Regions from separate parts of the Candidatus Rhodoblastus alkanivorans genome, predicted to be linked through region 1. Evidence: predicted binding sites of a transcription regulator. Region 1 holds the regulator's gene; each other region holds the start of a gene.

The links. The regulator PhoB, encoded in region 1, activates phosphate uptake and scavenging genes when phosphate is short. The targets are predictions, from matches to a motif close to TGTCATNNANCTGTCAT.
Region 2: the regulator PhoB is predicted to act here: its motif matches at 974-990, upstream of K2U94_RS00955 (RNA degradosome polyphosphate kinase).
Region 3: the regulator PhoB is predicted to act here: its motif matches at 1,357-1,373, upstream of K2U94_RS18425 (YdcH family protein).

What each region holds. Positions count from the first base shown of each region.
Region 1 is NZ_JAIVFP010000001.1:1,680,975-1,683,237, forward strand. It holds gene phoU (phosphate signaling complex protein PhoU) at 1-423, shown strand, start outside; gene phoB (phosphate regulon transcriptional regulator PhoB) at 447-1,190, shown strand; gene K2U94_RS07780 (GcrA family cell cycle regulator) at 1,466-1,987, opposite strand.
Region 2 is NZ_JAIVFP010000001.1:209,954-212,216, reverse strand. It holds gene K2U94_RS00960 (acyltransferase family protein) at 1-646, opposite strand, end outside; gene K2U94_RS00955 (RNA degradosome polyphosphate kinase) at 1,074-2,263, shown strand, end outside.
Region 3 is NZ_JAIVFP010000001.1:3,965,144-3,967,406, reverse strand. It holds gene K2U94_RS18430 (glycosyltransferase family 87 protein) at 1-1,158, shown strand, start outside; gene K2U94_RS18425 (YdcH family protein) at 1,145-1,333, opposite strand; gene K2U94_RS18420 (YdcH family protein) at 1,627-1,845, shown strand; gene purE (5-(carboxyamino)imidazole ribonucleotide mutase) at 1,998-2,263, shown strand, end outside.

The DNA.
Region 1 (2,263 bases):
GAGCGCATCGGCGACCAGGCCAAGAACATCGCCAAGCGCGCGGCCAAGATCGCGGGCGAGGCGCGGCTGCCGCGCGCGGTAATCGGGCTCAAGTCGATGCATGAACTGGCCGCCAACCAGCTCAAGGACGTGCTCGACGCCTATGCCCAGCGCGACGCCGACCGCGCCAAGTTGGTGTGGGAACGCGACGCCGAACTCGACGCGCTCGAAGATTCTGTGTTTCGCGACCTGCTCACCTTCATGATGGAAGATCCGCGCAACATCACCTTCTGCACCCATCTGCTGTTCTGCTCGAAAAACCTCGAGCGGGTCGGCGATCACGCGACCAATATCGCCGAGACGGTCGTCTATATCGCGACCGGCGAGACTCTGGCGAGCGAGGACCGGCCGCGCGGCGCGGAAGCGGCGGCGATGTTGCCGTGAAACATTAGGAGCCATCAGCTTTCATGAACGAACCGCGCGCTTCTGTCATCGGAGCCGCATCCCCCGGTGGGGCTCCGCGCATTCTTGTGGTCGAAGACGAATCCGCCCTCGGCCTGATGTTGAGCTATAATCTCGAATCGGAAGGCTATGTCGTCGATCGCGTCGAGCGCGGCGACGAAGCGGAATTGCGGCTGGAGGAATCGGCCCCTGATCTCGTCATTCTCGACTGGATGCTGCCCGGCGTCTCCGGCCTCGAAATCTGCCGCCGTCTGCGGGCGCGGGAGACGACGCGAACCCTTCCCGTCATCATGCTGACGGCGCGCGGCGAAGAGGGCGAACGGGTGCGCGGCCTTTCCGTCGGCGCCGACGATTATGTGGTCAAGCCTTTTTCCGTGCCGGAATTGATGGCCCGCGTGCGCGCGCTGCTGCGCCGGGCGCGCCCGGAGCGCGTCGCGGTGAAGCTGACGGCCGGCGAGCTGGAGCTTGACCGCGAGACGCGCCGCGTCCGCCGGGGCGCGCGGGAGGTCCATCTCGGCCCAACCGAATTCCGCCTGCTCGAATATCTGATGGAGAAGCCGGGCCGGGTGTTCGCGCGTTCCCAATTGCTCGACAGCGTCTGGGGGCTTTCCGCCGAGATCGACGAGCGCACGGTGGACGTCCATATCGGCCGACTGCGGAAAGCGCTGGCCAAGGGCGACGAGGTCGATCCGATCCGCACGGTGCGCGGTTCGGGCTATTCCTTCGACGAGACTTTCGGGCGGGGCTGACCGTCTTTCAGGCGAGTTGTCAAGAACGTTCAATAGTTTGCATGGCGAGCGTCGTCATTGCGAGGAGCATGGGCGCGGAGGCGCCCCATCCGAATGAGACGCTCGACGCCAGGCGTCGAGCCATGGCGGCGAAGCAATCCGCGCCATCTTTCAGGAGCTGGAAGGAGTTGACTGCCTCGCTGGGCTTGCAACGACACGGGCAGGGCGTCAGCATATCTCCGAAGCCACTCCGAAAAGTTGAATTTCGATCCGGTCGAAACGCGATTTGATCGCGCTCAGCCCCGGGCGGCGCGCCTGTCGCGGTCGCGGCGGCGATCCTGCGCCGGTTGATAGGCGATGCGGGCGTGATGGGCGCAATAGGGACCAAGGCCGATCTGCATGCGGGCGCCGCAATAGCGGAAATCCGGGCTGGCGGGATCGCCCAGCGGCCAGCGGCACATGGACTCGCGCAGGTCCATGATGCTCACGCGCTCCGACATCGGAATCACGACTTCTTGCGCGGCGGGGCGCGGCGCCGGCGCGGGCAGCGGCCGCGCCTCGGTGGCGACGGCCAGATTGCCGTGGGAGATTGGGGCCGCCGGCGCGCAATTTTCCTCTTCCGGCCGGCTCTTGCCGCGGGTTCGGGCGGGGGCGGGCGCGGGGGATTTGACCCGGCCGGAAAGTCCGAGGCGATGCACCTTGCCGATGACCGCATTGCGGGTGATGCCGTGAGCCAGTTCGTTGGCGATCTGGCTGGCGCTCAAACCGTCAAGCCACATTTTCTTCAATTGCTCGACGCGTTCATCGGTCCAGGACATCGCGTGGCCTCCAAAACCTTGTTTGTTTCTTGTCCTTGTACGGAACGGCGCTGGGCGTCGTATCCATTCGGCTCCGATCTCTCGCGTGCGCCATCATGAGACGAATCCCAATCCTGTCGTCTGCGCGAACGCAGACGGCGGAAGGTTCCGACCTGACGAGGACTTAACCAGGCAGGCGCATTTCAAACGCGCGCCGCACGAGATGTCGTAGCCGACTGAGGTAAGGTTACACTAGTCGTTGAATCGGGCGCAAGAGTCGTAAAGAAACGTGAAAGG
Region 2 (2,263 bases), 1.5 Mb from region 1:
CGAGCAGCGAACTGAGCCAGAACCGGCGCGGCGTGAACAGCAGCACGAAAGGCGCGACGAGATAGAATTGCTCTTCGAGCGCCAGCGTCCAGGTCGGGGCGAGCCAATGCGAGCCATAGCTCTGCAGAGGGTTGAACAGGAAATTCTGGAAGAAGATGAAATAGGACCATTGCGGAAAATTCTGGTCCACTCCGACCCAGCTGGCATCCGCGAAATGGCGCTGAAGCAGCAATATGACGATGGTGGCGAAGAAATAGGTCGGGAAGGTCCGGCACACCCGGCGCAGATAAAAGACGCGCAGGAAATTGCGGGCGTTCATCTTTTCGATGATCAGCCGTCCGACCAGATAGCCGCTGAGGACGAAGAAGACCACGACCGCGACCCAGCCGACGCAGAACACGCCGACGCCGCTCGGGACCTCGCCGAAGTAGTGGGAAATGACGACGAACAGGGTCATAAGCCCGCGCAGGCCGTCGAGCGCCGGAATGCGAATGTCCGAAGGCGCTTTGACCGCCGTCTCGCGCGGCGGCGCCAACGCGGTCTCGCCCACGGCGACATCCGTGGCGCAGGTCATGGAAAGCGCGGCGTCGCGTCGCCCGAACGCGCCGAAGCGCGTCATTTGCCCAAGAGAGAATGGAACCGACATCGCCGCCGCTTCTGGTTGAAGACCCTGACGCAGGCTAACCCGGGTAAAATGAACGCGGCGTAAAATAGGGAGGCGTGGCGGTTGCGCGTGGTCCTTTTCTCCCCTTTACTGGGAATATGGCGCTTTTGGAGCCATTTTCCGGGCGGCGCCCGGATCGGAGCGCGAGACTTGCCGACCTTCGCTTGTTTCCATCGCAGTTTACGCCATGTCTTTCCCGGCCTGCGCGCGCTTCTGGCGGAGGCCGCGCCGCCGGAAGCCCCATGGCTCGGCGGCTGAGGCCGTCATCGCGCAGCGGAAAAACATGTCGAACGATCAGCAGGATGGCCGTGTCGCATCGTTGTAATGACGGCGTGGTGGAGTGTCGCGCCGAGAGCCGTGTCGCGGCCCTTTTGATATTTGGCGAGGAAAGACCATGGACGATATCGCGATGAACGCCAACGCGAACGGCGAATTTGCGCCCGGCGGGGCCGGTTCGGATCTGCTGTCGTCGCCCGCGCGTTTCGTCAACCGCGAATTGTCCTGGCTCGCCTTCAATCGCCGCGTGCTCGAAGAGGCGCTCAACGAGAGCCATCCGCTGCTGGAGCGGCTGCGTTTCCTCTCCATCTCCGCCAATAATCTCGACGAATTCTTCATGGTGCGCGTCTCGGGCGTGATCGAACAGCTCGAAGCCGGCTTGAACGCGGTGAGTTTCGACGGCCTCACCCTGTCGCAGCTTCATGATGAGATTCGCCGCCAGGTCGAGACCATGACCGCCGATCAGGCGGCGATCTGGCTCGATCTGCGCGCCAGGCTGGCGCAGGAGGGCGTCGCGGTCGTTTCGCGCAAGGCGTGGAGCGAGGCGGACCACAAGGCGATGGAGGAGCATTTCCACAATCATGTCTTTCTCGCCGTCACGCCCATCGCCATCGATCCGACTCACCCCTTCCCCTTCATTCCCAATCTGGAATTGTCGGTGGCGCTCGATATTTGCCGCCGCGACAACGGCAAGACCTTCTGCGGCCTGATCCGTCTGCCCGGCAAGCTGCGCCGTTTCATTCCGCTGCCGGCCGTCGAGGGAGTGGAAACCCGTTACGCCTGTCTCGACGACGTCGTCACGGTCTTCGCCGACAGGCTTTTCCCGGGATGCGATTTCGCCGCGACCGGCGCGTTCCGCGTGGTGCGCGACCTCGACATCGAATTCGACGAGGACGCCGAAAACGCCGACGACATGGTCGAGAATTTCGAGGCGGCTTTGCGCGAGCGCCGGCGCGGCAATGCGATCCGGGTCGAGTGCAGCCCCGAAACGCCGCCGGCGATGCGCGAATTCATCGCCCGCGCGCTGAAATTGTCGGCGCTCGGCGATCTGGTCGTCGAGGACCAGCTGGCTCTTGCGACTTTGTCCCAGGTCGTCGGCGCCGAGCGCCCCGAGCTGAAATTCACCGCCTTCACCGCGCGTTATCCCGAGCGCGTGCGCGAATTCGAGGGCGACGCCTTCGCCGCGATCCGCCACAAGGATTTTATCGTTCACCACCCCTATGAAACCTTCGACGTCGTGCTGCAGATGCTGCAGCAGGCGGCGTGCGATCCAAAAGTGGTCTCGATCAAGCAGACGCTTTACCGCACCTCGTCCGACAGCCC
Region 3 (2,263 bases), 2.3 Mb from region 1:
CTCGATCCGCGCGGCGAGCCGATCGGCACCGATTTCGTGAGCTTCTGGACGGCGGCGCGGCTCGCGATGTCCGGCGCGCCGGCCTCCGTCTATGACCCCGCCGTCCATTTCGCGGCGCAACGAGCGGCGTTCGGCGGCCATTTCGGCTGGTACGCCTTTTTCTACCCGCCGGTCTTTCTCCTCTATGTGCTGCCGCTCGGCGCGCTGTCTTATTTCGGCGCTCTGGTCCTGTGGCTCGGCGCGACTCTGGGCGCCTATGTGCTCGCCTTGCGGCAAATCGCCGCCAAACCCCTCGGTCTCTTGCCGATTTTGGCCTTTCCGGCGGTTCTGATCACTCTGACCCACGGCCAGAACGCCTTCCTGTCCACGGCTCTGTTCGCGGGCGGGGCGGTTTTGCTGGAGCGCCGGCCCGTTCTCGCCGGCCTGCTCTTGGGCGCGGTCTGCTACAAGCCCCAATTGGCCATTTTCATTCCACTCGCCCTGGCGGCCGCCGGACGCTGGCGGGCGTTCTTCGCCTTCGGCGTTGCGGCTCTGGCCCTGGCGGGCCTTTCCTATGTCGTGTTTGGGGATGCGGCATGGCGCGCCTTTTTCGCCGAGACAGCCCTGGCGCGGGCCACGCTCGAACAGGGCCTGGTCGAGCCCGGCAAGATGCAAAGCCTGTTCGCCGCCTTGCGGCTGTGGGGCGCGCCGTTCCAGCTCGCCTATGTCGTTCAGGCGCCGGTCAGCCTCGCCGCAGCCGTCTCTCTGGTCTTTCTCCTGCGCCGGACCGGCGACGCGCGGATGCAAATCGCGCTGACCGTGGTCGCGACCCTGTTGGCGACGCCTTTCGTGCTCGACTACGACTTCACCTTGCTGGCGCTGCCGCTGGCGGTCGTGCTGACGCGTGCTTTGCGTACGGGCTTTCTGCCCTATGAGAAAATTTTGTTGCTTGCGGCCTATATGCTGCCGGGCGTGGCTCGGGTGCTGGCGCTTTACGCCCTTCTGCCGCTTTCGCCCTTTGTCCTCGCCTTGCTCTTTGCGAGCATGGCGCGACGCGTGAGCCTGGAAGCGAGCCGGGCAGGCCGCGATGACGCGCGGCCCAGCCGCAAGGCAAATAAAAGCCCCCGCTGTGAGGCGGGGGCTGGAACTGCCGAAATTGGCGCGGTCAATGGACCGTAGCGCTGGCGGTTTCGGTTTTCAGTTTGCTGATTTCGTCCTTGAGTTGCAATTTACGCCGCTTGAGTTCATGCAGTTTGAGCGCGTCGGTCGCGGGGTGGAGCTCTTCCTTCTCGATCTCGCGTTGAAGCGCCATATGACGGCGTTCGAGTTCGGCGAGATGGCTTTGCAAGGACATGCGCAACTCCTATCGATGCTTGAACGACAGGATTGTGACACGAACGAGGGAAGTCGCAAGAGGGAAAATTATTCTGCGACCGCGTCCCGTAACTCAGGTGATTCGATATGGCAAGCCCATAAATATTGTCGAAATAGCGTTTTTTTTCTGGCGGCGGCCATACTCGGCGTCCGCCGCAAATGGTTGAGGCAATCATGCCGGCGCAACCATCTTGGCCTTGCTCTCGGGGCGCGTCGCGCCCATAATCCGCCATGCGGCGCGAGGGCGCCCCAGAAAATGCCCAGCGGTTTTCGATGTCGAGAGAACTGAGCGAAGAAGAACGGGCTGAGTTCGTCTTCGAAGTCGAGCGTTTACGCCAGGAACATCGCGATTTGGACGTCGCGATCGATGCGCTCATGGCGGTCGGGGCCACCGATCGTCTTCAGCTGCAGCGTCTCAAAAAGCGCAAGCTGATGCTGCGCGACCGAATCACCACCCTCGAAGACGCGCTCACGCCCGACATCATCGCCTGAGCCGCGGCGCCTTTTGCGCGCAATTCTGGCCAAAATCGCGCCTTGCGCCAAAATCGCGCTTTCCCTTTTCGGCGTGGCGCTTTAGACCGTCGCCTTCCCAACCGCCCGAGTTTCGAGCCTTGTCGAAGAATCAGCCTCCCGTCGCGATCATCATGGGCAGCCAGTCCGATTGGGCCACCATGCGCCACGCCAAGGAAACTCTCGATTCGCTCGGCATTGTGGCGGATGCGCGCATCGTCTCGGCCCATCGCACGCCGGACCGGCTGGTCGATTTCGCCAGGGGCGCGCGCGACGCCGGGTTCAAGGTCATCATCGCCGGCGCCGGCGGCGCGGCCCATCTTCCGGGCATGACCGCCGCCATGACGTCCTTGCCGGTCCTGGGGGTGCCGGTCGAATCCAAGGCCTTGTCCGGCGTCGA